DNA from 3 places in the Glaciimonas sp. GNP009 genome. Region 3 is predicted to be linked to each of the others. Evidence: predicted binding sites of a transcription regulator. Region 3 holds the regulator's gene; each other region holds the start of a gene.

Region 1 (4,290 bases), 1.3 Mb from region 3:
CCGGTTTCGGCCTCGCCACCGCCCAATACTTTCTGGATCGCGATTGGAAGGTCATCGCCACCATGCGCACGCCGCGCGCGGACGTTTTGCCGCGTTCTGAGCATCTTCGGGTAATTGGCCTCGATATCACTGATCCCGAAAGCGTCCGTCAGGCAGTAGAGGCCGCGGGGCCGATCGATGTTCTGGTCAACAACGCCGGGATCGGCATGCTGGGCGCTGCTGAAGGTACCTCGATGGAAACAGCCCGCGAGATATTCGAAACCAATACGCTTGGCACAATAGCAATGACCCAAGCTGTGATGCCCCAGTTTAGGCAAAACAAGGCTGGCGTCATCGTGAACGTCACTTCAAGTGTGACATTGAGGGCGCTCCCTTTGCTCTCCGTGTACACCGCGAGCAAAGCCGCGATCAACGCGTACACCGAATCTCTTGCGCTGGAACTTCAGCAATTTAATGTGCGAGTCAATCTGGTCTTGCCGGGACGCGCACCCGAGACTCGCTTCGGTCAAAATGCACAGCCTCGGATACAGTATGGCATCCCTGAGGCTTATGCAGATTTGGCGCAAAGTGTCTTCGCCGGATGGCAGCAATCCACTGAGGTTACTCTAGCTTCTGATGTAGCTGAAGCGGTGTGGCGTGCGGCTAATGATCCATCGTGTCCGATTCGGATTGCGGCTGGCGCTGACGCCGTAGCTTTGAGTGGCGCGGTCTAAATCTTCGGACCACGCCGATAAGTCGGTAGTTATCATCAAGCAGCAAAATATTAACGCTACACCTAAGCCGGAAGACTGGCCCAGTCACAAAGCCGCGGCTTGGGTGCCTCGCTTGATATTACCGTCATGCCGATTGCGTCTTGGCGCATACCAATCTTTATGACATTGTTGACCGGTGTTTTTTAAGTCACACTAATTGTGTTTAGTGATGTTTTGTGTTTTCTTTTGCTGCGTAGAAGTCTGTGACGGTCTATAAGCGGCCTCTACCGCGGCCGTATCATTATATTGCTGGAATTTGGCCACTTTTCCATCCCGAAGTGTAAAGATATGGACCCAAGGATTTTCATATCGTTGACCAGTTGATTTTACTAACCATATGGATTGGCCTGTCACGATGACTTTGTCATTTTCAGCGATAAAAGCTTGTGGTTCAAACTGAATGGCTTCCTGTGCCTGATCCATTTTAGTGAAAAATTGTGCTACCTGATTCTTACCCTTATAAGTGCCAAAGAACGGAACATATTCAGAATCGGCTCCTTTCCATTCGATGTCATCGGTATACAGTTCGAGTAATCCGTTGATGTCATTATTTTTGAATAACTGATAGCCTCGCATCACTAATTGCTTGTTTTCCTGGCTGCTCATTGTGATCTCCTTAAGTAAACAACGCACTGCTTACGGACAACACTTCTTTGAAGTGCAGGGCGTTGCGTATTGAGTTTTAGTGCGCGTTCCGACACAAGTCAATGGCAATTTAAGGGAGTTACTTTATTGAAATATACGGGCTGGTGGTGTCGATACTGAGCTTTCCAAGCTAGTCTCAGGCATGTATGACATTGTCGGGAATGATGGTGCTGGATTAGCTGATAAGTAACCTAAAAAGTCAAACTTAAAAAGGGAAAAATTTTTTAATTGCGCTTCTACGGTGTGTAGATTTTTTCAGTTATTGTGATAGCGACCATCGATACGACAAGCTATATTTTCAGCTGTGGAGACGTCGTTACTCAAGTCGTTCGTTGTCACGGTCACTTAGTCCTTCAATAGTGACTTTCAAGACGATCTGATGAAAAATCAACTGTTCATGAGCCTTTGATTAATCTGGCAATCAATTGCTCATGTGACCATTATTTCACAATGGCACTGTTGCATTATTTTACATATCACAACCAATATTTTTTACGTTTTCGTTAAGTGTTTGTTTACAAAAGACATAAAATTAATGGCATATAAATTGCTTCTTTCTAGGTTGAATAATTAATTATTTTTTATTAATTTGATTCCATTTCTTAGGGGAAAGAATGAGCATTATTAAATCATTGGCTTTGGCTGCTGTTACCGTTGCGGCATTGTCGAGCGTTGTTGCACATGCATCTGTCATTGGCACTTTAGGTAGCAATCAGGGCGGCAGCGCTTTTGTGCTAACAAGCGGCAACGTCACTGGCGGTCTATTGACAGCTGGTCTCTCGGCAGATGCTTCTAGACCGTCCAATACCATTGGGCAATGGTTGGCAGGTGAACCAAATCAATATTTGGGCTCTGCGATCGTTTCATTTGGCATCGGCGTATCTGATGTGAGCTTTGAATGGGGAACACCTGACGGGTACAACACGCTGATAGTCAAAGAGGCAAATGGAGCGACAACCAATTTCACGACTGCAAATTTAGGCATTAACGGCGAAACCTACGTCAACTTTGTGGATACCGGATCGGCTATTACGTCGCTGACGTTCGACTCTCAGGCTTATCGTTCTTTTGAAGCAGCAAACTTCACCACAACGGCAGTCCCAGAACCAGCAACTATCGCGCTACTCGGCTTCGGACTTCTCGGTTTTGCTTCAGCACGTCGCAAATCAGCTAATAACAACGCATAAACGTTTTTTACGCTTAATTTTAGCCCGCCTTATGCGGGCTTTTTTGCTTTTATCGTGAGACTCGGCCAATGACTTATTTTTATATAAATACGAATGAAGCGCAACATTGATCAAATAGGAATGACACCGTAAAAAATTGAGATTCCAATTATCAATCATTTACAAGTTTATTTCGGCGTCAATGCAATTGGTTTACCGATGATGTACACAGGAACAGTGAAGCACTTGCCGCTGTGGCAAGCGTCCAGCCAAGCTGACGTGGGATCTGTCTGGCGTACCATAACTGCGCTGCGGAGATGGTTGTTTGTAAGGCGATCCTGTACTTAAAAACGGCGCGCCCTTTCAGAAGCCAAAGCGGCAAGGGCAGTAAAGTCAGCGGCGATCGTTTTATCAGTTGGATGAGCACTTCAACGAGCGTATCGGTTGGCGTCAATGTTCCATCGAAATCGACTACTAATGGGCAAATAGTTGCTAAACTCTTTGCGTCTGGATCGACGGTTTTTGTTCTTTTTTTTGCTCTTTATGCTGATCGGTGTTCATTAGATTGCTTGATGTAGGCGGGTTAACTGAGAAGTTCCAAACGGGCGATTTGCAACCGTCGCTTGTGTGGATTCTTCACTTAGATCCTATGAATGCGGAGAACTCAAGCTATTAGCTTGAACAACAAACCCTTATTGGCTGGCAGATGAAGACCCAATGTGGGTGAATGTAATAAATTCAATAATTTTTTGAGATTGCATGAAAATTGCCGTTATGTCATCTATTGTTTTGCGTGGGACTCTCTCGGTCTGAGCAGGGATGCAGACGCGGTAAGGGCTGAATAGAAAAAGCCTTACATGGTTGTAAGGCTTTTGATGGTTGAATTCGATGATTTGAATCGAACCGAGTATGATTTTCGGTCGCGTATGTATTAACGAGCGCAACATCCAACTTATCTTTGGAAGTGATTAAGCGCTAAGCTCATCCTTTGAACGGATTCTTCACCCTTATTTTTAAAAAAATAGAGCGCGTCTTTAATCGATTCTTATATCGTCGGTAGTACGTAATCTGCAAATTCTTCGCGCAATTTCTTTTTGAGGATCTTTCCAGTTGCGCCCATCGGAAGCGCGTCGACGAATACCACATCGTCCGGCGTCCACCACTTGGCGATCTTACCTTCGTAAAAGGTGAGCAATGCATCGCGATCCAGGTCAGTATCGGGCTTCTTGACGACCACCAACAGCGGACGCTCGTCCCATTTGGGATGCTTGACGGCGATGCATGCCGCCATGAAAACAGCGGGATGTGCCATCGCGATGTTTTCGAGATCGATTGAGCCGATCCATTCGCCACCGGACTTGATGACATCTTTGTCGCGGTCGGTAATTTGCAGATAGCCATCGGCATCAATATTAGCAATATCACCAGTCGGAAACCAACCACGGCCATCGGCGTCCATTTCAAGTTCAGCCTCGTTTTCACTCCTGTAATAATGACTGACGACCCAAGGGCCGCGCACCATTAATTTCCCGGAGGATTTGCCATCCCAAGGCAGTTCGTGGCCATCCTCGTCGACAATCTTCATGTCCACGCCAAACACGGCGCGCCCCTGTTTCGCCTGTACTGCGTAGCGTTCCTCCGGACTGTTTTTTAATAGTTTGGATTTAAATGCACATACGGTGCCGAGCGGACTCAGTTCGGTCATGCCCCAGGCGTGTAAAACATGC
Region 2 (4,290 bases), 1.4 Mb from region 3:
TAAGCCGATATTAGCTGATATAAACTAAAAGTTGGCCGAGGATGCCAACGGCAATAGAAGCGCGTTGAACGTCGCGCGTCGTTTCTTTGGCGTCGATGTGGCTTTTTTAGTATCATCGGGGCGGTGATTCACGCGTGATGAATGAACCACAATTAACAAACCATGAAATACGGCGACTAATACTGAATCGCAGGAATTTAACGACCCGGCTTGGTAGCTGCTGATCGGATTTTAGCTATCGTCAGTCCGGACCAGACTGCTTTAGTTTGGGTCAGGATACTGTCTGTTTTCCAAGCAGTTGGGGCAACTTTGCCAATGCATCGTATTCCTCATCGCTAAACAGCCTTGATCGCGTCAAAAAGCGACGTCCTGATCCGTTGTCTAGTGAGAACATGCCACCGTTGCCATTGACAACGTCAATGATTAATTGCGTATGTTTCCAGTATTCGAATTGCTCGGCGCCGATATAAAACGGTTCACCATCCAGTTCACCCAAATACACATCTCCGTCGCCAACCTGAAAATCGTCTCGGGCGTAACACATGGGGGCACTGCCATCGCAGCAGCCGCCGGATTGAAAAAACATCAGCGCACCATGTCTTTTTCTTAGCGTTTGTAGCAATTCTAGCGTCGCTTCAGTCGCAACGACTCGGGCGGGGGTAGTTGACATAAGAAAGGCCTTTCGTGAAAAATAGGACTTACGCAAATCCGCACCAGCGGCGCTATGCTTCACAATTTTATAATGCGGCATAAGCTTCGTAAAATAGGGGCGATAAACCTGCTACTGAGCTGTTGCTGGGACGATTTTGCGTAAATCCTAAGAAAATTGAACTCTGCCTTAACCGGCGGTAAAGCAGAGTCCACATTACAATCTAGCAGCGAACTTTAGAAAAAGCCTAAAGCGTTAGGGCAATAACTGACCAACAGATTTTTGGTTTGTTGATAGTGATCCAACATCATCTTGTGATTCTCACGACCGATACCAGACTGCTTGTAACCACCAAATGCTGCATGCGCAGGGTACAGGTGATAACAGTTAGTCCAGACCCGACCCGCTTGAATCTCGCGACCCATACGGAAAGCACGTGAGCCATCGCGTGTCCACAGCCCTGCGCCCAGACCATACAATGTGTCGTTGGCGATTTCCAGCGCTTCTTCTTCGTCTTTGAAAGTCGTGACAGACAACACAGGTCCAAAAATTTCTTCCTGGAAGATGCGCATTTTGTTATTACCTTCGAACACGGTTGGTTCCATGTAATAACCCGCATCCAGATCACCGCCATGTTGCGTGCGACCGCCGCCGGTGAGCAACTTGGCGCCTTCTTGTTTGCCAATGTCGATGTATGACAGAATTTTTTCGAGCTGTTCCTGCGATGCTTGTGCACCGATCATCGTGCTCATTTCGAGTGGATTGCCTTGCTTGATGGCTTTTACGCGTTTTAATGCACGTTCCATAAAGCGGTCATAGATCGATTCTTGAATCAACGCGCGTGATGGGCAAGTGCACACTTCACCTTGATTTAGCGCGAACATGGCAAAGCCTTCCAGGCATTTGTCAAAGAACGCATCGTCCTGATCCATGACATCAGCAAAGAAGATGTTAGGCGATTTGCCGCCTAGTTCCAGCGTTACAGGGATGATGTTTTGCGATGCGTATTGCATGATGAGGCGGCCGGTAGTAGTTTCACCGGTGAAAGCGATCTTGGCAATCCGCTTGCTCGAAGCCAACGGTTTGCCTGCTTCCAGACCGAAACCTTGAATAATATTAAGCACACCCGGTGGCAACAAATCTTGCACTAGTTCAATCCACACCATAATCGAGGCTGGTGTTTGTTCAGCTGGCTTAAGGACGATGCAATTGCCTGCCGCCAACGCCGGTGCCATTTTCCAGACTGCCATCAATATCGGAAAATTCCACGGAATGATCTGACCAACGACGCCCAAAGGCTCATGGAAATGATAAGCGTAAGTTTCTGCATCGATGGTCGCGACAGTGCCTTCTTGGGCACGGATGCAACCGGCAAAATAGCGGAAATGATCAATAGCCAATGGAATGTCGGCTAATGTTGTTTCGCGCAGAGGTTTACCGTTGTCGATCGTTTCGGCAATAGCCAGCAACTCCAGATTAGCTTCCATCCGGTCTGCGATTTTAAGCAGGATGTTGGCGCGGTCGGCAGGTGAAGTCCGGCCCCAGGCACGCTTAGCGGCATGTGCGGCGTCTAATGCCAGATCGACATCTTCTGCGCTGGATCGTGCTACTTCGCAAAAAGCGCGACCGAGAACAGGACTAATGTTTTCAAAATACTCACCCTTTACCGGTGGGACAAATTTTCCACCGATGAAATTGTCGTAACGTTGCTTGAAGGGATTTTTAATGCCTAGTTTGGTGATGTCTGCTAGATTCATGTCGTCCTCCGAAAGGGATTTAGTTAATTGATTACCAAGTTGGCGTTAGGCCAAGGTGCAACAGGCACTCAACCTATTTGCAAAGGTCGTGCCAATCAATATTCCGCAGATTATTAGCCGGAATTTTTTTGCCATAAATCGCTGAAAACCCGCATGGATATTAACTATCACCTATCCGTTATGGGATAAATTTATCAGTTTCAAATTGCCCATGTCACAAACATAAAACCACTGCTGTTTTATTTTGGAACACTCTTGCATTGGCAGTGTTCCGAATTTGAACTGCCTTTGAAGTGATGCAATTTTGATTAATGACAAGTGGAGAAGTTCAGTCGCTTTGTATTCGGCAACGATTGGTTTGACACAAAAAAAACAATAAAATGTGGCGGTTAAAACCACCAAATGCAACTTGGTTGCACTATAATCGGCACGCTGCAACTAGGTTGCAATTGGCTTTCATCTGATTACAAAGAGCAACTAGTGGGCGAATGTAAAGAGACCATAGAGCAAAAATAGAGCCGGTTCGGACTTGGTTTTGCCTTGGGTTTGCCGCGGTTTTGCCCTTTTGTGGCCCGATCGTGTCTAAACAATTTGTTGTAAATATAAAGCTAAGATGTCGATCAAATCGTCCTCCCTTATGAATAAAAAGCGCAGTAGTATGCTAGCGCGTTCGGCATGGTTTCGACTAATGCTGGTACTTCCCGTGTGCGTTTTATTTTGGGTTGGCGTCTGGTGGGCACTGGCGGGAGCGACAGGATGAAACCGGCAGTAACGTTGCACAACCTGACGGTCGCCTATCGTCAGCATCCGGCTTTGCACCATATCAGCGGAAGCTTTGAATCCGGTTCACTGACCGCGATTATTGGCCCGAATGGTGCAGGGAAAAGTACCTTATTGAAAAGCTTGCTAGGATTGGTTCGCATCGATAGCGGTCGCGTCGACATCAGCATTGCGCGCAAGCGTATCGCGTATTTGCCGCAGCAAGCTGAGATTGACCGCGGTTTTCCAATTTCAGTGATGGATTGCGTATTGCTGGGCTATTGGCAAAGTGCCGGGTTATTTGGTGGGATTACGAAGGCAATGTCAGAAAAAGGCGATGCCGCCTTACATGCGGTTGGCCTGGATGGATTTGCTGATCGCTCCATTGGCAGTTTGTCGGCGGGACAGTTTCAGCGTGTCTTGTTTGCGCGGATTTTGTTGCAGGATGCCGAGCTAATTTTGCTCGACGAACCGTTCAATGCCGTGGATGCAAAGACGACGGAAGATTTGCTGGTGATCGTACAGTCATGGCATGCGCAAAAGCGCACCGTGATTGCTGTGTTGCATGACAACGAACAGGTGCGCCGCTATTTTCCCCAATCGGTATTGCTGGCACGGCGCCTGGTGGCATGGGGTGACACGACACACGTATTAACCGACGATCATTTGCGGCTGGCTAAAAATATGCCTGAAGCGCAGGATCCGAACGCACCATTTTGCCAGCCGGAGACGACGGCATGAGTTTTTTCTCACTGCATTGGTTGACCACGTTTTATCAATTTACCTTAGCGCCGTTTCAGGAATTTGCCTTCATGCGGCGCGCTCTGATCGGTATTCTGGCGCTTGCGCTTAGCAGTGCTCCCCTTGGCGTGTTGTTGACCTTGCGCCGGATGAGTCTGTTTGGCGACGCGCTTAGCCATGCCGTGCTGCCCGGTGTCGCAGTTGGGTTTATGTTATTCGGCTTATCGCTACCGGCGTTAAGCATCGGCGGCTTTCTGGCGGGCGTGATCGTGGTGGCGATTGCCGCGTTGATCAGTCGCCATACCGATTTAAAGGAAGATGCCAGTCTTGCGTCGATCTATTTGATTGCGCTGGCACTGGGCGTGATGCTGATCTCGGTAAACG
Region 3 (4,290 bases):
AGAGCAATTATTGCCGGGTGCGCCGCGTGTTGCGCCTGATTATTACGTCGAAAATTTTAATTATGTGCAACTCGCACTTAATGGTCAGCCACGCTACAACATCTCAGGTCAACGCCTGACGCACAATCCCGCCGACGATTCATTTGACGTGATTCTTCCCGTCATTCGTAGCCTTGATAAACAACAACCGCCGATGACCTTGCGCTCCAATACTGCCAAAATCGAAGACAACAACAGTAAAGTGAATATGTACGGCAATGTGAACGCAGACCGCTCAGCGACGCCAAAGTCGTCAAAGCTTCATTTGCAGTCCGAGTACCTTCAGCTATTGCCAGATGATGACATTATGACAAGTAACAAGGCGGTCGAAATCACGATCGATCAGTCGAAAATGACCGGTGTTGGTATGTATGCCAATAATGCGACTATGCAATTACGCCTATTAAACAATGTCCGTGGCACCTATCGCGCAACACCGCGGCAGACTAAATAACTCACATGATTACCGGATAATCCTATTGAAGCCATTGTTGCTTTTAGTGCCAGTATCCCCTTTCAGGATTTTTATGAAACGTATTCTATTTTTAACCCTACTCGCGCTGCAACTGACTTGTATTTCAGGTGCCCATGCTGAAAAAGCTGACGCAGATAAACCATCCAACGTAGACGCAGACCAGTTCACGCTGGACGACGTAAAACAAGTAAAGATATTCACCGGCAAGGTGATACTGACCCGCGGCACGCTGATCATGAAAGCCAACAAAGTCGTCGTCACGACGGACCCATCAGGCTATCAATTTGCCACCTTATACGCACCTCCCGGTGGCTTAGCCACGTTTCGCCAAAAGCGCGACGGCGGTCCTGACTTATGGATCGAAGGTGAAGCTGAGCGAATTGAGTACGACGATAAAACTGAAATCGTTAAATTATTTTCGAAAGCGCAAATGCGACGTCTGCAAGGGACCAAAGTCACCGATGTTGTAAACGGCGAATTCATCTCTTACGATAGTCGCGTGGAGTTCTACTCGGTCAGTAACAATGTTTCCGGCAATAGTCAACCTGGCGCGGGCCGCATCAAAGCAGTCATCCAGCCGAAGAGTAAATAAGATGACCTCTACAAATTTAAGCACCTTGATCGTTAAAGGGCTGCAAAAAAGTTATGGCGCGCGCCAAGTAGTCCGCGATGTCTCTTTGAAAGTAAATAACGGCGAGGTCGTCGGCTTGCTTGGTCCTAACGGCGCTGGAAAAACGACTTCTTTCTATATGATCGTCGGTCTGGTGCCATCGGATGGTGGAACAATTGATTTAGATGGCGTTGACATCTCGCGTTTACCGATTCATCAACGCGCGGTGCTTGGCCTGTCTTATCTGCCGCAAGAGGCCTCTGTTTTTCGCAAGCTAACGGTCGAAGACAATATTCGTGCGGTACTTGAATTACAGCGGCCAAACGGCAAAGCACTGACCAAAGATGAAATCTCGGACAAACTCGATTCACTGCTACAAGAATTGCAAATTGAGAAATTGCGGGAAAATCAGGCATTATCTTTGTCCGGTGGAGAGCGACGACGAGTTGAAATCGCCCGTGCTTTAGCCACCAATCCGCGCTTCGTGCTTCTTGATGAGCCGTTCGCCGGTATTGATCCTATCGCCGTTATCGAAATTCAACGTATCGTCAGGTTCCTTAAAGAGCGCGGCATCGGTGTCTTGATCACCGACCATAATGTGCGCGAAACGCTCGGCATTTGTGACCGGGCATACATCATCAACCAAGGTAGCGTGCTAGCCAGCGGCAGTCCAGACGACATCATCGCCAACGAATCAGTGCGACGAGTTTATCTGGGTGAACATTTCCGCATGTAACGGATTCAACGGATTCCCTAGCGCCCATGAAACAATCTCTCCAACTCCGTACCTCGCAGCATCTGGCGCTAACCCCGCAATTGCAGCAATCGATTCGATTGTTGCAATTGTCTACGTTGGAGTTACATCAGGAACTTGAACATATCCTTTCGGATAACCCGTTACTGGAACGCCTCGACGATCCCCTGGACAATTCAGTGCGATTACTCGCCGACGGGGCGATCAGTACCAGTGCCTCAACAATGGATGCGCCACCAGGTGACAGTGAAGTAAGCAGCTCGCCAACTGAGCCTGAGGGCGGTGGTGAAGCGCCCGAGTCTGGCGAAAACAATCAAGAGAACGGCAATACTGACAGCGAATGGAGCTTTGACGACGTTTCCCGAACCTCCAAAGCCCCAGATGATGAGGATTCACGACCACAATTAGAAGCCTGCGAATCGACGTTGCGCGAACATTTGCTCAAACAAATGCGTGAAGCTGTTGATCAGCAACGCGACCGTGCATTGATCGAGTTGATCATTGATGCGCTTGATGAAAACGGCTACCTGGAGGAATCACTAGACGATATTTTTGCACGTCTTCCAGAGCAACTTGATATCGAGATAGAAGAATTGTCGATGGCCTTGAAGATGGTCCAAAGCTTCGACCCAACTGGTGTCGGAGCACGCAACGCGTCAGAATGCCTCGCATTGCAAATCAAAGCATTTCCCAAAGTAGCGTTCGTCACACGCCGACTGGCACTAACAATCGTTGAAGGTTATCTGACCTTATTTGCCCAGCGCGATTTTAATAAAATCAAAAAAGCGCTGGAGTGTGATGATGAAGATTTGCGCGAGGCACAAATTATTATCAAAAAATGTAATCCTCATCCCGGCGCGACCTTTGCTGGCGGTGCGTCAGATTATGTCGTACCAGATGTAATTGTCAGAAAAACAAAAAATGGTTGGCAGGTAATGCTCAACAATGACGTTATGCCAAGGCTTCGAGTTAATGCTCTTTATGCCAACATTCTCAAGCAGGGCAAGAGCGAGGGATCACTTAACTCGCAGCTACAGGAGGCAAAGTGGCTGATCAAAAATATGCGTCAGCGCTTCGATACCATACTGCGTGTAGCGCAGGCAATTGTTGAGCGTCAACGGAATTTTTTCTCACATGGGGCGGTTGCTATGCGACCTCTTGTGTTGCGCGAAATAGCTGATACACTAGGATTACACGAGAGTACTATCTCACGTGTAACTACTCAGAAATACATGCTCACCCCACACGGGATGTTCGAATTAAAGTATTTCTTTGGCAGCCATGTTGCTACAGAGGCAGGTGGAGAGGCTTCCTCAACGGCGATACGGGCGTTAATCAAACAACTGATAGGAGCGGAAGATTCTAAAAGTCCTTTCTCTGACAGCAAGATTGCCGACATGCTCGCGGAACAAGGTATGGTAGTGGCCCGTCGCACCGTCGCAAAATATCGCGAAGCTTTACGAATTCCGCCGGTCAATTTGCGTAAATCTTTATAGCTGTTTGCTTGTTTGCACAAACGTCGCTGTGTTCTGACTGATTGATTTATGGTTGATGAATAAATTGGTGATTCAACACTGAATTAATCGTCCCGGTCCGAACCGCCAACGACACACTTGATAGGAGCGCTGTATGAATTTCACAATTAGTGGGCATCACCTCGACGTAACTCCCGCCATTCGCGAACACGTGCTAAGCAAATTGGAGCGTATCAAGCGCCACTTCGATCAGGTCATAGATATTAGTGTGATCCTGACGGTAGACAAAATCACAGAGAAAGAAAAGCGTCAAAAAGCCGAAATTAATCTGCGCGTTAAAGGCAAAGACCTGCATGCCGAGAGCATTGCGCATGACCTTTACGCCGCCATCGATTTGTTAATCGACAAACTCGATCGACAAGTGATTAAATATAAGGACAAATTGCAGAATCATCAACATTCGGCAATCAAGCATCTACCTGAGGATTTGCCCATCGCAGCAACGTGATGGACGGGGTTCTCTAATGCGGTCAACGTAAGTATTGCTCAATAAATAAATTGAAAAATACTATACTGACAAATGAGCAAGGGCGCAGTTAATGCGCCCTTTGTCATTTTAAAATTATATTACTTACACACGCCCTGCCCGAATATGTTCGTAACACTTTGCATCGTTTAGCAGTGTTCGGAGGCATCGCCGAATGTCTCGAACGCAACCGGGTACACCTCAAACAGCGGCCAAAACAAATAACTAAGCAAGAAGCTTTATAACGTCACTCTCAAAAGAGTTTTCATAAAGTCGCCAGACCCGTAACTTTCCCAATTCGGTCCACATCAAAAATACCATGACGATGGTATGCCGCAGCCTATTGCTTTAATGCGCCAAAAACTTTTCCGATAATTGCACTGCCAGCACCGATCGGATCACGTCGAATCG

The links. Region 3 encodes sigma-54, which starts transcription at its own class of promoters, with help from an activator protein. Its sites were predicted from a motif close to TGGCANGNAANCTGCTTT; they were not measured.
Region 1: a site for sigma-54 is predicted at 1,934-1,951, ahead of ACXX82_RS03550 (PEP-CTERM sorting domain-containing protein). Genes of this name have one in related genera too.
Region 2: a site for sigma-54 is predicted at 2,483-2,500, ahead of adh (aldehyde dehydrogenase). Genes of this name have one in related genera too.

What each region holds. Positions count from the first base shown of each region.
Region 1 covers NZ_JBTGUV010000004.1:546,770-551,059, reverse strand. The annotation lists gene ACXX82_RS03560 (SDR family oxidoreductase) at 1-713, shown strand, start outside; gene ACXX82_RS03555 (nuclear transport factor 2 family protein) at 906-1,358, opposite strand; gene ACXX82_RS03550 (PEP-CTERM sorting domain-containing protein) at 2,012-2,584, shown strand; gene ACXX82_RS03545 (3-(methylthio)propionyl-CoA ligase) at 3,609-4,290, opposite strand, start outside.
Region 2 covers NZ_JBTGUV010000004.1:3,245,785-3,250,074, forward strand. The annotation lists gene ACXX82_RS15205 (DUF779 domain-containing protein) at 272-670, opposite strand; gene adh (aldehyde dehydrogenase) at 886-2,406, opposite strand; gene ACXX82_RS15215 (metal ABC transporter ATP-binding protein) at 3,163-3,906, shown strand; gene ACXX82_RS15220 (metal ABC transporter permease) at 3,903-4,290, shown strand, end outside.
Region 3 covers NZ_JBTGUV010000004.1:1,850,523-1,854,812, forward strand. The annotation lists gene lptC (LPS export ABC transporter periplasmic protein LptC) at 1-493, shown strand, start outside; gene lptA (lipopolysaccharide transport periplasmic protein LptA) at 567-1,106, shown strand; gene lptB (LPS export ABC transporter ATP-binding protein) at 1,108-1,860, shown strand; gene ACXX82_RS09065 (RNA polymerase factor sigma-54) at 1,887-3,374, shown strand; gene hpf (ribosome hibernation-promoting factor, HPF/YfiA family) at 3,508-3,861, shown strand; gene ACXX82_RS09075 (DUF4197 domain-containing protein) at 4,220-4,290, opposite strand, start outside.